DNA from 4 places in the Clostridium sp. 001 genome. Region 3 is predicted to be linked to each of the others. Evidence: riboswitches for the same ligand, from Rfam matches in the RefSeq annotation. Region 3 holds a riboswitch; each other region holds the start of a gene.
What was found. A riboswitch is a leader RNA that binds a small molecule or an ion and turns the genes downstream of it on or off. The one in region 3 is predicted to bind thiamine pyrophosphate.
Positions count from the first base shown of each region.

Region 1: it holds a riboswitch for thiamine pyrophosphate, as region 3 does, so the genes downstream of both, B5S50_RS05000 (sulfide-dependent adenosine diphosphate thiazole synthase) here and thiC (phosphomethylpyrimidine synthase ThiC) in region 3, are expected to answer to the same signal.
Region 2: it holds a riboswitch for thiamine pyrophosphate, as region 3 does, so the genes downstream of both, B5S50_RS15895 (TatD family hydrolase) here and thiC (phosphomethylpyrimidine synthase ThiC) in region 3, are expected to answer to the same signal.
Region 4: it holds a riboswitch for thiamine pyrophosphate, as region 3 does, so the genes downstream of both, tenA (thiaminase II) here and thiC (phosphomethylpyrimidine synthase ThiC) in region 3, are expected to answer to the same signal.

Region 1 covers NZ_CP020473.1:1,121,451-1,125,604, reverse strand. The annotation lists gene B5S50_RS05010 (methyl-accepting chemotaxis protein) at 1-58, opposite strand, end outside; gene B5S50_RS05005 (YoaP domain-containing protein) at 297-1,052, shown strand; gene B5S50_RS05000 (sulfide-dependent adenosine diphosphate thiazole synthase) at 1,213-1,995, opposite strand; TPP riboswitch at 2,060-2,169, opposite strand; gene B5S50_RS04995 (methyl-accepting chemotaxis protein) at 2,384-4,099, shown strand.
Region 2 covers NZ_CP020473.1:3,407,824-3,411,977, forward strand. The annotation lists gene B5S50_RS15890 (LTA synthase family protein) at 1-1,534, shown strand, start outside; TPP riboswitch at 1,593-1,695, shown strand; gene B5S50_RS15895 (TatD family hydrolase) at 1,758-2,492, shown strand; gene B5S50_RS15900 (ABC transporter permease) at 2,510-3,262, shown strand; gene B5S50_RS15905 (ABC transporter substrate-binding protein) at 3,274-4,154, shown strand, end outside.
Region 3 covers NZ_CP020473.1:1,326,423-1,330,576, forward strand. The annotation lists gene B5S50_RS21520 (phosphoribosyltransferase family protein) at 1-72, opposite strand, end outside; gene B5S50_RS21525 (amidophosphoribosyltransferase) at 84-791, opposite strand; gene thiC (phosphomethylpyrimidine synthase ThiC) at 791-2,104, opposite strand; TPP riboswitch at 2,230-2,336, opposite strand; gene B5S50_RS05950 (aminotransferase class V-fold PLP-dependent enzyme) at 2,583-3,734, shown strand; gene cbiM (cobalt transporter CbiM) at 3,781-4,154, opposite strand, start outside.
Region 4 covers NZ_CP020473.1:646,385-650,538, reverse strand. The annotation lists gene B5S50_RS02830 (phosphotriesterase) at 222-1,199, shown strand; TPP riboswitch at 1,329-1,436, shown strand; gene tenA (thiaminase II) at 1,527-2,186, shown strand; gene B5S50_RS02820 (ABC transporter ATP-binding protein) at 2,191-2,943, shown strand; gene B5S50_RS02815 (ABC transporter permease) at 2,940-3,683, shown strand; gene B5S50_RS02810 (ABC transporter substrate-binding protein) at 3,680-4,154, shown strand, end outside.

The sequences.
Region 1 (4,154 bases), 200 kb from region 3:
CAAGTGCTTCACTTATGACTGGCGCAGTATTAATCAATGATTGAAAAATTTTCTCCATTTACAATTCCTTCTCTCATAATTTTGTGAAATATTTTATTAACAATATATCATAAATTAGGTTCATTTTCTACTTTTAATAAAGAGTATATGTTTCTATTTACTGTGGATTAAGTTATACTCTTGATTATGCAGAAAATATGAATTTATAAGAAATATAACTATCAAATATGACATGCAGTTGTCATGCTATTTTTGATATATTATAAAAGAAAAATGAAATCTAGGAAGGTGCTAAAATGGAATTAATAAGGATTACGGAAGAAAATATAGAGAGAGAACATATTTGCTGTGCAATTTCAGGCAATAAAGATTGCCAGGTTGTTTCAAAAAAAGAATGGCTTAAGAAACGTTTTAAAGAAGGTCTGGTATTTTTAAAAGGAAATGTAAGGGGAAAGTGTTTTATAGAATATGTGCCAGCAGAAAATGCATGGTGTCCTATTGAGGCAAAGGGCTATATGTTTATTGACTGTCTGTGGGTATCAGGGCGATTTAAAGGAAAGGGATATTCAAATGAACTTTTGAATGCCTGTATTTCTGATAGTAGGGAAAAAGGAAAATTAGGGTTAGTCATATTGTCTGCTAAAAAGAAAATTCCCTATATTTCAGATCCTAAGTATTTAAAATATAAGAAATTTCAATTGGCTGATACTTCAGAGCCTTTCTATGAATTATTCTATTTGCCATTTAGTGAAAATGCACCTAAACCATGTTTTATGAAGCATATAAAAATACCTTCAATTAAAGAACAAGGTTTTGTTTTGTACTATTCAAATCAGTGTCCGTTTACTGCAAAGTATGTTCCTATTATTGAAAAGGTTGCTTCCGAGAAAAAAATTGCATTTAAATCAATACGATTTAAATCAACTAAAGAAGCAAGAATGTCCCCAGCGCCATTTACTACGTATAGTTTGTTTTATAATGGCAAGTTTGTTACAAATGAAATCCTATCAGATAAGACATTTGAGAAAATGATACATAAGGTTATAGATTAAATATCAATGAATTTTACTTAGTGGGAGTGTTACGGTAGCCATCAGATAAGAGCACCCTGTAAGATTATACACGATATCATTTCTGTGTATATCCGTGCAGGGTACATTTTTATTTTAAATATTAAATAAATTAATTAATTAACCTATGCATGTCCATATGTTAACAATTTTTTATTTTCTTTATTAACTCTTTGGCAACTTTCTGTCCTGAAATTAACATGCCTCCAAAAATTGGTCCCATTCTTTGACCACCAAAAGTTGCATTGGCAGCCATACCAGATACATAAAGGCCAGGGTAAACTTCACGAGTATTTTCAACCACCTGTTCTTCTCCGCGATTTGCCCACATTGGCTTTTCGCCTTCCAAAGTTCCATTAGGCGTGTTTAAAACATTTCCCATTCTGGTTACTAATTTATTGACAACTGATGCATCATGTCCGGTAGCATCAAGAACATACTTTGATTCTATCATTATAGGATCAATAGGCATTCTTGTTTTTTCAACAGCGGCCCAATTAATAACTAGACCTGAAATACATTTATCCTTAACTATTACATCTTCTACTGTAATCAAATTTAATATTCTGGCTCCGGCTTGTGCTGCATTGAAAGTAAGTCCAGAAACACATTCAATGGAATCAGCTGTATAGTAATTTTCTTCATATTTTTTGTATCCAATGTTAGATTCATCAAGGATGCTTTTAGCACTTTCTTGAATAACGATCTGATTCATCATCATACCGCCGCCCCACATGCCGCCGCCAATACTCAAGCTGCGCTCTAAAAGGGTTGTTTTAATTCCAGCTTTAGCAAGATAGCTTGCAGCTACTAAACCTGAAGGCCCTCCTCCAACAATAATTACATCTGAATGTAAAACATCCTCTAGTTTATTTTTGTAAGTATCAATAATGGCCTTTGAAATTTTTGTGTCTTCTAAGTACATTTTTCTTTACTCCTTTACTATATAAATTTATAAATTAAAAAGCACACCCGTAGAAACAGGTGTGCTAAATATTTTAAACCTTCCCTACGCGGACATTACTCCGATCAAGTTATAAGAGTCAGGTACTTACTAGTCCTTTCTCAGCCCAAAACATGAGCTCCCCATTAAAATATAGTTACTATTTTGTTTTTATTACTTTTAGTATCATTAATAATATTTAAGCATTACTAACAATTCCTATAATACCACTTATATGTAACTTTGTTAATATAAATTTTTACTGTTAAAAATAAATAGTCTATGTTTAAGCTATTACTATTTATTTAAATCTAATTTTTAAAATAACTATACATTATATTTATTTTGTTTAATACGAGGAGGGACTCTAATGAGCTTTTTGAAAAATGCAAGAGTAAAAGTAAGATTACTTATTTCCTATTTAATTGTGGCTGTATTGATTTTAATTGTAGGAATAGTGGGAACAATATCTTTAAAGAAGGTTTCAAGTAATTCCCAGAATATGTACAATCAAAACATGCAGATTGTTTATAAGTTATCCGATATGAATAGGAATTTATCTGATATAAGATCAGATACTTTAAAGATGGTTTATCAAAAGAGTGATATAAAAAGGCAAGATGCTGAAAAAGATATAAATGCCAAAGAGAGCAATAATGCCGAATATGTTAAAACTCTTGATACATTTGAAATGGACGCTTCAGAAAAGAGTACTTGGGAAACATTTAAAAGTCAATTGAAAAGTTATAAGGATGAAGTTGAAAATATCGATAATTTTTCATCAAAAAAAGACTACGAATCCGCGGAAAATGAACTGCTAAGTAAAGCTACGCCTACGAGAGAAAACATGTCTAAAAGTTTAAATGATTTAATAAGCTTAAACCTCAATTATGCAAAAAACAATAATCAAAACAATACAAAATTATATAATATGTCAAGTGTAATAATGGCTATATTGATAATTTTTGGATTTGCTCTTGCAATATTGATAGGGCTACTTACATCAAATGACATAAACAAGGTACTTCATGACTTACTTAATTTTGCACATAAACTAGAGAAATATGATTTATCATATAAATCTTCAATTACTAGAAAAGACGAATTTGGAGAAACTGCAGCTGCGCTTACAAATGCTAGAGACAATATAAAAAAGCTCATTCACAATATAATGGAAAATTCTCAGGATATGAGTGCGGCCAGCGAAGAATTATCTGCTGTTGTTGAGGAGCTTTATTCTAAAACTGAAAACATGCAAAATGCTGTTAACAATATTGCATCTGGAGTACAAGAAACAAGTGCATCTACTGAAGAAATTACAGCATCTATCCAGGAGGTTAATTCTAGTATAAGTGAGCTTTCACAAAAATCTTTAGATGGAAGTAATAGTGCAAACCAGTCAAAAGAACATGCTTTAACTGTACAGGAAAGTGGTAAAAGGGCAATCCAACAAACAACAAAAGTCTATAATGAAAAAAGAGAAAAAACATTGAAGGCAATTGAAGATGGTAAAGTAGTAGAAAACATAAAAATTATGGCTGATACGATATCGAGCATAGCACAGCAGACCAATTTACTTGCATTAAACGCAGCAATAGAAGCAGCAAGAGCTGGAGAAAAAGGAAAGGGATTTGCTGTAGTTGCGGATGAGGTAAGAAATCTTGCGGAGCAGTCTTCAGAAGCAACAACTGGTATTCAGGACACTATTTCAAAGGTCCATGAGGCATTTGAAAACATGTCATTGAACAGCAATGATATATTGGATTTTGTACATATAGATGTGGGTAAAGGATTTGAAGCTTTTGGAAGTATGGGAAATCAATATTATAGTGAGGCTGAATTTGTAAGTAAAACGTCGGAAGAAATTGCGGCTATGTCAGAAGAACTTACTGCAACCATGAATCAGGTGAGTGAAGCAGCACAGAATATGGCAGAAGTAGCTCAGAAATCTTCAGAAGATGCATTTGTGATAAAAGAAAGTATAAATGAAACAACACAGGGAATTGAGCAGGCAGCTAAAACCGCACAAATCCAGTCAGGCAGTGCTCAAAAACTTAATGAACTTGTACAAAAGTTTAAATTATAACCATAAATTTTTTTAGCAATGGTGTATAATAATATCTAAAGTTTTAGGGAGGCTG
Region 2 (4,154 bases), 2.1 Mb from region 3:
TAGTGTTGCTAATCTACTGGACTTTAAAGATTTTTTATATCTTTTTGATATTGTATTTATAATTCCATTTATAAATAGGTATTTGGCAGGCCACAATAGGAAGCTTTCTACAAAAGTTAGAATATCAATGTTTTTAGTATTTATTTTAGTAGGTATTTTTATTGATTTCAAAAGCTTTTACGTTTTATCAAAAGAACAACCAAGACTTCTTACAACTATGTATAATAAAGTGTATATAGCAAAAAAATTGGGTACAGTAAATTATCACTGCCTGGATATTTATAATTGTGTTTCTGCTAATATAAATAGACTAACTCCCGTGTCTAAGGACAAGTTTCAGGCTATAGAGTATTTTATAGATAAAAGCAAGTCCAGTCATGAGAATTTAAATGGAATCGGACAAGGTAAAAACTTGATAATGATACAGGTAGAAGCACTTCAAGGATTTGTTATAAATTCTTCTGTAAATGGAAAGGAGATAACCCCGAATTTAAATAGATGGATATCACGTTCAGAATATTTTGATAATTTTTACTATCAGGTGGCAGCTGGAGGAACTTCTGATGCGGAATTTATGACAAACAATTCACTTTATCCTGCATCAGCAGGTGCAGCTTATTTGCTTTACTCTGGCAATGAATACAATGCAATGCCGAAAAATTTTAAGGGTAAAGGTTATTACACTGCAGCTTTACACGGATTTAGGGAAAGCTTTTGGAATAGGAATGTAATGTATAGAAAATTTGGCTTTGATAATTTTTATGGTGAAAAAAGTTATAAGCAAAATGAGTCTATAGGACTTGGTTTAAGTGATAAATCTTTTTTAACTCAATCTGTGGAGAAGTTAAAAAAGATGAAAAGCCCATACTATGCTTTTTTAATAACTCTAACAAGTCATTTCCCTTATGATGATGTAAATAAATATGGGGACTTTGATGTAGGAGATTATAAAGGAAGTCTTATTGGAAATTACATGAAGGCAGTACATTATACAGATGAACAGCTTGGAATGTTCTTAGATGAACTAGATAAAAATGGTACTTTAAAAAATTCAATAGTTGTACTATATGGAGATCATTATGCAATACCTAAAGATAAACAAGATCAGCTTTTTAACTTTTTGAAGACGAGTCCTAAATCTGATTTAGAGTGGGAAAAGCTTCAAAAGGTTCCTATGTTTATTCATTTCCCTGATGAATCTGTGAAAGGAGTAAACCATGTTTATGGAGGTCAGATGGACATATATCCTACGGTATGCAATTTATTTAAACTTAAGGAAGAAGACATGCTTGGTAAAGACCTCTTTAATCCTGAGAGCGAAAGAGTTACATTTAGAAATGGTTCTTTTATAGATAAAGATTGTTACTATTCTTCACAAGATGATATTTATTATGATGTAAATACGGGAAATAAAATTTCTAAAAGTGATAAACTTCAAAAAGAAGAAGATTACATATTGAATCAGCTTGGTTATTCAGATTATATTTTGAGACATAATTTAATTAAAAAACTAAATTTGGACAAGAGCAAATAATATATTTACATTTATTTGGATAAGTGTTAGTATAAAAATGTAATTAATCTAAAATTATTTATAGTGCCAGGGGTGCCATTTGTGCTGAGAAAAGTGAAAACTTTAACCCTTTGAACCTGATTCGGGTAACGCCGACGTAGGAAAGCTACTTTAATATTGGATTCAAAGCACTGTTTTTATAATAGTGCTTTTTATTTTTGTTAAAGTATAGGGAGAGAATAAAATGTTTGTAGATGCGCATAATCATATGGATTTTTATAAAGACAATTTAAGTAATGCAATTGATAGTATAAATTACAGCAATATCAAAACCTTGGGATGTTCTATGGATTTAGAGAGTTATATATTTACAAAAAAATTAAGTAAAGATAATAAAAATATAACTCCATGTTTTGGAATACATCCCTGGGAGGCACATAAAAACTACAAGGATTTAGATAAGTTCGATGATTATGTAAAGGAATGTAAAATTGTTGGAGAAATAGGGCTTGACTACTATTGGGTTTTGGAGAAAGAAAAATATCCTTATATGAATCTAGTATTTGAATACTTTTTAGGTAAAGCTAAGAAATATGACAAAATAACAAACATTCATACTAAAGGAGCAGAAAAGGAGGTATTGGATTATATAAGAAAATATGATTTAAGAACACCTATAATTCATTGGTATAGTGGAGATTTGAATATACTAAAAAAGCTTTTGGAGTATGGGTGTTATTTTACAATAAGTGTTGATATAGGATATTCTAAACTTACAGATGAGATAGTAAAGATTCTTCCTCTAGGCAGAATTTTAACAGAAACTGATGGTCCTAATTCACTTGAATGGGTGAATAAAAAATATGGATATCCATCTGAAGTTATAAATATTGTAAGAAAAATTTCTTTAATAAAGAATCTCCAGTTTGAAGAAGTTAGAGAAAAAATTTATGACAATTTTAATAAATTAAAATTATAGACTGAAGGTGCTTGTATATGGAAAAAACAAAAAACATTCAAAGTAAAATATATCCTATAGCTACAATAGTAATAGTTGTACTTATATGGCAGTTAACAATAAACTTTGCCCATGTTCCTCAGTATATTATTCCTTCTCCGCTGGATATTTTAAAAACTCTTGTATCAGATTTTCAAAATATAATGGAAAATACTCAAACTACATTGTACGAGTCTTTTATAGGTTTTTTTATATCTATAATATTTTCCTTTATATTAGCTGTAATAATGGATAGTTTTGAAATTGTGAGAAAGTCAATATATCCTATTTTACTAATATCTCAAACTATTCCAACTATAGCAATTGCGCCTTTGTTTATAATATGGTTTGGATTTGGGGTACTTCCTAAAATAATAGTAGTGGTAATGGTATGCTTTTTCCCGATAGTTGTAAGCCTCGTAGATGGCTTTGAGAAAGTAGACAGGGATTATATAAATTTATTTAGCACTATGAAAGCCTCAAAGTTACAGACATTTTATCACTTAAAGCTTCCCTATGCTATGGTGAATTTTTTTTCAGGCTTAAAAATAGCAGCAACTTATATGATAATGTCTGCAATTATAGGTGAATGGCTTGGAGGAGATAATGGCATTGGGGTATATATGGTAAGGGCAAAAAATGCCTATCAATTGGACAAGGTTTTTGCTTCAATTTTAGTCATTGTTATCGTAAGCATTATAATAATCTATATTATAGATTTTATAGGTAAAAAAATAATACATTGGAAATAGAGGGGACGAATATGAAAAAAAATAAAATTATATTTTTAGTATTAACTGTGTTTATTGTAAGCTTAGTATTCGCAGGATGTGGAACGGGTGAAAAGAAACAGGCAGCTGCTTCTTTAGATAAAACTACAGTAATACTTGACTGGACTCCAAACACAGATCATACAGGATTATATGTAGCACTAGATAAAGGATATTATAAGGAGGAAGGACTGGATGTGAAGATAGTTCAACCTTCGCAAGGTAATGTGACAAATCTTGTAGCTGCAGGCAAAGGAGATTTTGGTGTAAGTTATCAGGAAGATGTAACCTATGCAGTTACAAACAAAGATCCGCTTCCTATAAAATCTATTGCCACAATAATACAGCATAACACTTCAGGTTTTGCGTCACCTAAAACCAAAAACATAAAAAGTGTAAAGGACTTTGAAGGAAAAGTTTATGGAGGATGGGGATCTCCTTCAGAAGAAGCTGTAATTAAAGCTGTTATGGAGAAAAATGGAGCAGATTTCAGTAAACTTAAAATTGTGAATATGGGAACTGATGATTTCTTTGCATCTACGAAGAAAAATGTTGATTTTGCATGGATTTACCAAGGATGGACTGGAGTTGAAGCAAAACTAAAAGGTATTGACTTAAATTTTATACCTGTCAAAGATTTAGATCCTGCACTTGATTACTATACACCTATTTTAATAACTAGTAATAAAAATATTAGTCAAAATCCAGATAAAGTTAGAAAATTTTTAAAAGCTACAGCAAAGGGATATGAATATGCTATAAAAAATCCTGATGAAAGTGCAAAAATACTTGTCAAACATGCACCAGAAATAGATAGGAAATTGGCTGTAGAAAGTCAGAAATATATGGCAAAACAGTACATAGCAGATGCACC
Region 3 (4,154 bases):
AATAACTATATCCCCTTCAACAGCATGATTTTTATATAACTTTTTTCCCGCACTAATTCTAGATTCATACACACTTATTCCATCTATAATACTGTCTCCTCTAGCAAAATATATATATTCAAATGAACAAAATCCATAATTTTTTTCTTAAAAACATTAACACTTTCCATTGATTTATTACTTATAATAATCATTTCTCCAGGATTAACATCTCTTATAAATTCTATTTTCAGAGAAGATAATGCACAACTTTCTGAACTTATAACATAATTGCCATTTAATTTTCCTATGCATAATGGTCTTATGCCTAAAGAATCTCTTACTGCTATTAATGTATCTTTAGTAGAAAGAATTAGAGAATAGGAACCTTTTAAATATTTAAGTCCATTAATAAACTTGTCTTTTATTTCTACATGAGGTTCCATTTCCAAAAGCTTTAAAATTACTTCTGAATCTGAAGTAGTTTTAAAAACAGCACCTTTGGCTTTTAATTTTTCTTTAAGCCCCTCTGCATTAGTTATATTTCCATTATGTGCAATAGCAATTTTCCCTTTAAGCTCTTGTAATTTCTCCACATCAAATACCTGAGAAACTAATCCCATACCTTTATAGCAGTTAATCTGTTCTCCATCTGAAATTGCTATTCCTGCACTTTCCTGTCCTCTATGTTGAAGAGCCGAAAGGCCATAATACATGATATTACCTAAGTAAATATCTTCATTGGAAAATACGCCAAAAATTCCACAAGCCTCTTTCGGCTTATCTTCTTGAATTCCTTTAAGCTCGTACATCAATCATCATCTCTTAAAACATTTAAATTTTTTCCTTCCATAACCTTATTCATATTTCTAACAGCACACATTTTTCCACACATAGTACATGTATGTTCACCTTCTGGTTTTGATTCTTCTCTATATCTTCTTGCCTTTTCTGGATCTATAGATAAATCAAATATTTTTTTCCAATTAAGCTCTCTTCTAGCTTTACTCATAGCATTATCCCAGTCTCTTGCACCTTTTATTCCCTTTGCAATATCTCCTGCATGAGCTGCAATTTTAGTAGCTATGATTCCTTCTTTCATATCTTCTAAGTTTGGAAGTCTTAAATGTTCTGCTGGAGTTACATAACATAGAAAATCTGCTCCTGAAGATGCAGCTATTGCTCCTCCTATAGCTGATGTAATGTGATCATAACCTGGTGCTATGTCTGTAACTAAAGGTCCTAACACATAAAATGGTGCATTATGACACAATTTCTTTTCTATCTGCATATTTGCTTTTATTTCATCTAAACTCATATGCCCTGGTCCTTCTATCATAACTTGTACATTTCTCTTCCAAGCTCTTTTTGCAAGCTCTCCTAAAGTCATAAGCTCCTTAATTTGTGAAGCATCTGTAGAATCCTTTATAGCACCTGGTCTGCAAGCATCTCCTAAACTTATAGTTACATCATATTTTTCACATATATCTAAAACCTTATCAAAATGCTCGTAAAAAGGATTTTCTTTTCCATTTAATTCCATCCATGCATATATTAAAGCTCCACCTCTGGATACAATATTCATAAGTCTTTCATTTCTCTTAAAAATTGCTGCAGTCTCTCTATTTATACCTGCATGAATAGTCATAAAATCCACACCATTTTGCGCATGTTTTTCGATTACACCTAAAAGTTCTTCTTCAGTTATGTCTTTTAATTCTTTGTCATAAAATCCCACTGCATCATACATAGGCACTGTTCCTATCATAGCAGGTGACATTTCTACTAGTTTAGTTCTAAATTCTTCAGTTTTTCCAAAGCAACTTAAATCCATTATAGCTTCTGCTTTCATTTCTAAAGCTGTCTTAACCTTTTCTAGTTCGTCCTCTATGCAATTGCAGTCCTTTGAAATTCCCAAGTTTACATTTATCTTAGTTTTAAGGTATTGTCCCACACCTTCTGGATCTAATGATTTATGATTTTTATTAGCTGGTATTACAACTGCACCCTGTGCAACTAATTCCATTAGTTGTAGTGGTTTCATATTTTCTTTAGCAGCTACCCTTCCCATTTCCTTTGTAATTATGCCTTTTTTAGCAACATCCATTTGTGTCGTGTAATTCATTTTAAACATCTCCCTTAACATATTTTTCAAAAACTATGTTAAATAAAAAAGGAGGTGATTCTAAATCTCCCTCATATTCATCTTTATATAAATAAAAAAATGCAACCTTATAAAGTTGCATTTTAAAACTATATAAAGCTCTTCCCTACGCTGGAATTATCCAGATCAGGTATGAGGGTCAGAACTAACAGTTCTATCTCAGCCTATAACATAGACCCCCCTAGATTATTTAATTTTACATGTAAATTATATCATATATGTTTAATTTTTTAAACTGTACATTTTTATACCTTCAATAAGTAATTGGAGATTTACACCCAAATACCCCTTTAACTTCTTATAATAAAGTTATAATATAATTATAAGGTTTATAAAAAGATCCAGATTTATATACATTAACATTTTAATTAAAAATTGATAATGTTGAATTAATTATATTTTATAAATCTAGGAAACCTAAAGAAAGGAGATAATCGTATTGGGAATTTATTTAGACAATGCTGCTACATCTTATCCAAAACCACCTGCAGTTGTAGATGCAATTTCAAATTTTATGAAGAACATAGGGGCCACTGCAGGAAGAGGAGCTTACAAATCAGCTATTGAAGCTGATAGACTTATATTTAACTGCAGAGATAATATATGTAAGTTATTTAACGGTAAAGACCCATCTAACATAATCTTTACTTATAATATAACAGATTCACTTAATCTAGTAATAAATGGGATCTTAAGTCAAGGAGATCATGTTATCACAAGTAGCTTGGAGCATAATTCTGTATGGAGGCCCTTAAAAACTCTTGAACGGGACATAGGTATAGAAATATCTACGCTTCCCTGTACAAATGAAGGAATATCAAAAGCCTGTGATATAGAAAAATTAATAAAGAAAAATACTAAGCTAATTGTATTCACTCATGCTTCTAACGTGCTTGGAACTATTCAACCTATAAGGGAAATAGGAGCTATAGCCAGGAAACATAAAATTCTATTTTTAGTAGATAGTGCCCAGACAGCTGGAGCTTACCCTATAGATGTACAAAAAGACAACATAGATATTCTTGCTTTCACAGGTCATAAAAGTCTTTTGGGACCTACTGGCACAGGAGGACTTTTAATAAATTGCAATACTAATTGTATAAGGCCATTAAAATCTGGAGGAACTGGTGAGGATTCCAAAAATCCATATCAACCTGATTATTATCCTAATAAATTAGAAGCAGGCACCTTAAATGTAGCTGGAATAGTTGGTTTAGGAGAAGGAATTAAATACATATATGATCTAGGGATACACAAGATAAGAGATAAAGAAAATGAAATAATTGAGTATGCCCTTAAGAGATTAGAGGAAGTTCCAGGAATTCATATATATGGCCCAAAAGATGCGAAAAAAATAGTAGGTGTTATTTCATTTAATATAGAGAATACGTCTGGTGAAGATATTGCTTTTAAGCTGGATAAGGAATATGACATAATGATAAGAGTTGGATTTCATTGTGCTCCAACAGCCCACAGGATAATGGGGACTTATGAAATTGGTGCTATTAGAATAGGTATTGGATATTTTAATAAAAAGCAAGATATAGATGCATTAGTAAATGCTTTAAAAAATATAGTTTCTGAAAAATAAGTAAAAACCCCCTTTAACTTTTGTATAAAAGGGGTTTTTACTTATTTTATTTATTAGCAGTAGTATTTTTATTATCTACATCTACGGCGTTTTTTCTTAAAGAAGATATTACTTTAAATACAATCATTATAAGTGCTATTCCTGCCACTGCTGAAATAATGTAACCTACAACGTCATTCATTCCTTTTATAGAATAATCCGATGCAATAGCATTATAGTGCATTCCATTTTGAAATCCTTTAGGTATATATCCTATAAGAGATTTAATACCATCTGAATCCCATTCACCAAATGCATCTCCGGAAGCTAAAAGTCCCAAAGGGCATAAAACTACAAGAGCTGCCAAAAGTCCATAAAGTGGTTTTTTGCTTCCACCTTTATTTTCATATATCACATCCGGTGACATTTTCTTAACATAAG
Region 4 (4,154 bases), 680 kb from region 3:
ATCTTCTGTAGTTTTAACTTTTATATGATAGACTTCGTATTCTTTTGATATCGTTTGCTAGAATAAACGCGATCATTTGTTCCAGCAATATTATTATCAGTAGATATGAGTTCAATTATAATTTTTTAATATTTTTATCTTATATGAAAAGATTAAACGCATACAAATATTAATGTAAATGTATTTTTAAATGTTAATAATCAAAAAAGGAGGAGATAATTTTGAAGATAATAAGGACAGTTTTGGGAGATATTTTACCAGAGGAAATGGGGGTAACTGATTCACATGATCATTTAATTAGAAGTGGTGGACCAGAAGTAGATGAAGATCCAAGTTTTCTTATGGATAGTGTACCTAGTGCAATAAAAGAGTTCTCATCTTTTGCTGATGCTGGTGGAAAAACTATGGTTTGTATGGATCCTATAGGCTGTGGAAGAAATGTAAAATCAATGCTTAAAGTAGCTGAAGCAGTAAAAGACAGAGGACATATTATAATGACAACTGGATTTCATAAAGGCATACGTTATGATAAAAGGACATCATGGCTTGCAACAGTTAATATTGATAAAATAGTTGAAATGATGGTAGCTGAAATAGAAGTAGGAATGGATATTCACAGTTATAATGGGCCTGTAGTTGAACGTACAAAAGCTCGTGCAGGTTTAATAAAAGCAGGTACGGGGTATAGATTGATATCCAAGCTTGAACAAAAAGCATTGGAAGTAGCTGCATTAACCCAACAGGAAACTGGATGTGCGATTTCAGTACATGTGGATCTTGGAACAATGGCCTGGGAAGTAGCCAGGTTATTAAAAGCATATGGAGCAAACACTGATAAAGTTATACTGTGCCATCTTCAAAGAAATCCTGATATATATTATTACGAGAAAGTACTTAATGAAGGTGTCAATATATGTTTTGATGGACCGAATAAAGTTAAATATGCTCCTGATAGTTTATTAGCCGAGAATATGATTTCACTTGTAAATAAAGGATATGGCAAACAACTTTTATTGTCTATGGATGCAGGATTTATGGATGGACTTTGGAGTTATATGGAAGACGAGGGTATGGCAAACGGTATAGATTATATGCTTACACGTTTCGTACCTTTATTAAAACAAATTGGAATGGAAGATAAGGCATTAAACTACATTTTGAAAGATAATCCAGCTAGAATTTTTGCTATTGATAAATAATAATTAAATTATTGTATAATTTAAGCAAAAGAGGCTGTTACGTTAATTGCGTGACAGCTTTAGCATTGACCAACTTTTGCTATTGTAGTAATATAAATATTGTATTGATAATGTAAAAATTAAATAGATTTAGTATCCCAGGGGGGCTGGTGTTACCGGCTGAGAGTAAGAATATAATTCTTAGACCCTATACCTGATCTGGTTAATGCCAGCGTAGGAAGAGGTTTTTATGTAATTGATAAATAAAGGTACAAACTTCCTAAGAGGTTTGTACCTTTTATTTTCAATTAATAATGTGTCTGTCGGATGAAAAAGGAGAAACTTATTATGAAAACATCTATGAAATTATACGAAAGCGTAAAAGACATATGGAATTCTTACTATGAACATCCATTTGTAAAGGGAATAGGAGAGGGAAACTTAGAAATAGATAAATTCAAATTTTATATGATTCAAGATTACATATATCTTTTAGATTATGCGAAAGTGTATGCCTTAGGGGTGATAAAATCCAGTGAAGAAAGCATAATGCAGGGGTTCTCAAATATGGTGGACAATATATTAAATGGAGAAATGAATATTCATAGGCATTATATGAAAAAAATAGGCATTAAAAAAGAGGAAATAGAAAATGCTAAAGCTTCTATTGAAAATATTTCGTATACAAGCTATATGCTGTCTGTATCTCAAATGGGAGATTTAATGGATTTAACTACTTCTCTTTTAGCTTGTATGTGGAGTTACTATTTAATTGGTAAAAAGTTGAGTAAAATAGATGGGTCACTGGACAATGAGTTCTATGGACAGTGGATAAAAGGGTATATATCTAGTGATTATGAAAAGGAGACTAAGTGGGTGATAGATTTGTTAGATTATTTGACAGAAAATATATCGGAAAAGAAATTTAACAGGTTAAAGGAAATATTTATAAATACAAGCAAGTATGAATATATGTTCTGGGATATGGCTTATAACGAGGGGATGTGAAATCATGCTGGAATTTAAAAATGTAAGCTTCAAATACGAGGAAGATCCTGATTTCATTATAAAAAATCTCAATTTTAATGTAGATAAAGGGGAATTTATAAGTATAGTAGGTCCTAGTGGATGTGGGAAAAGTACTGTACTTAGACTTATTTGCAAGCTAGAAAAGGCTTTTGAAGGAGATATAGTTTTAAAAGATAAAAATATAAATGATTTAAAAGGTTATATAGGATATATGCCGCAAAATGATCTTCTTATACCCTGGCGAACTATACTTCAAAATGTATATCTTCCCCTTGAAGTTAAAGGTGAAAATTTGAAAGAGGCACAGGTTCAAGCAGAAAAAATGTTAAAGGATTTTGGACTTGAAAAATATAAAAATAAATACCCGAAGGATTTATCAGGAGGCATGCGGCAGAGGGCGTCTTTTGCAAGAACTCTCCTTACGGGAGCAGAAGTGTTGCTTTTGGATGAACCTTTCAGTGCATTAGATGCTATAACAAGAGTTTCTATGCAGGAATGGCTCATTGATAAATGGTTAGCTTTAGATAAAACTATATTATTTATAACCCATGATGTAGAAGAAGCTCTTTTTTTATCAACTAAGATATTTGTTACATCTGAAACTCCAATAAGAAAATTTAAAGAAATAAAAGTGCCTCTCAACTATCCGAGGACTAGAAGTATGATAGACACACCTCCTATATTAAAGATAAAAGAGGAACTTATAAATGAACTAAAAAAGGGGGTTAGGCTGTGAAAAGGTATAGATCATCCATAATAGTTGCTGTATTGTTTTTTGCAATATGGCAGGCTCTAGCAATGTATATAGATGCAATGTATATACTGCCTTCTCCTACTGCTATTTTAGAAAAAATATGGGAACTTAAAGATATTTTATTTTTAGTACACCTTCCTGCCACTCTTTTGATTACTATTGAGGGACTTTTAATATCTATAGTGCTTGGGGTAGTGCTTTCTGTGGCTATGAATATAAGTGAAAGAATACAAAGAGCTCTTTATCCAATTGTAATTGTAACTCAAACAGTTCCAATTACTGCACTTGCACCTATATTCATACTTTGGTTTGGATATGGTATATGGAGTAAGGTACTTGTAACGGTACTTATAACATTTTTTCCTATAACTATAAATGTATATGATGGACTTCGTTCTACAAGAAAAGATATGGAAGAACTTTTAATCACCTATGGTGCTAGTAAAAAAGATATATTTATGAAGTTAAAGTTTCCAGCTTCACTTCCTTACTTTTTTTCTGCACTTAAAATGGCAGTACCTTTAAGTGTAGTGGGGGCAGCTGTAAGTGAGTGGCTTGGAGCAGAAGCAGGTCTTGGATATTTTAGTAAGAGAATGATGACACAAATGGATGGGGCAGGAGTGTTTGCACCTATTGTCATATTATCACTAGCTGCTCTAATTTTAGTGGAAATATTAAATGTTTTAGAAAATAAAATAGTAAAATGGAGGAATGAAGTATGAAAAAAAATAAATATTTATCTCTTGTAATGGCATTTTTACTGACAGCTGTTATATTAGGAGGGTGTGGAAATAGCAGTGATTCATCAAAAGGTAAAGATGGTAAGTTAGAAAATGTGGATTTAGTACTTGATTGGTATCCAAATGCAATACATAGTTTTATATATGCTGCTATTAAAAATGGGTACTATAAGGAAGAAGGACTTAACGTAAATATTAAATTTCCATCAGATACTACAGATCCTCTTTCACTTCCAGCAGCAGGAAAAGCTACGATTGGAATATACTATCAACCGGATATTGTAATTGCGAGAGCAAATCAGGGGGTTCCTGTGAAATCTATAGGAGCTATTGTACATACACCGCTTAATGTAATAATAGCTTTAAAGGAAAAGAATATAAATACACCGAAAGATCTTCAAGGAAAGACTGTAGGTTATTCAGGAAATTCTTTAAATGTTCAATATGTAAAAA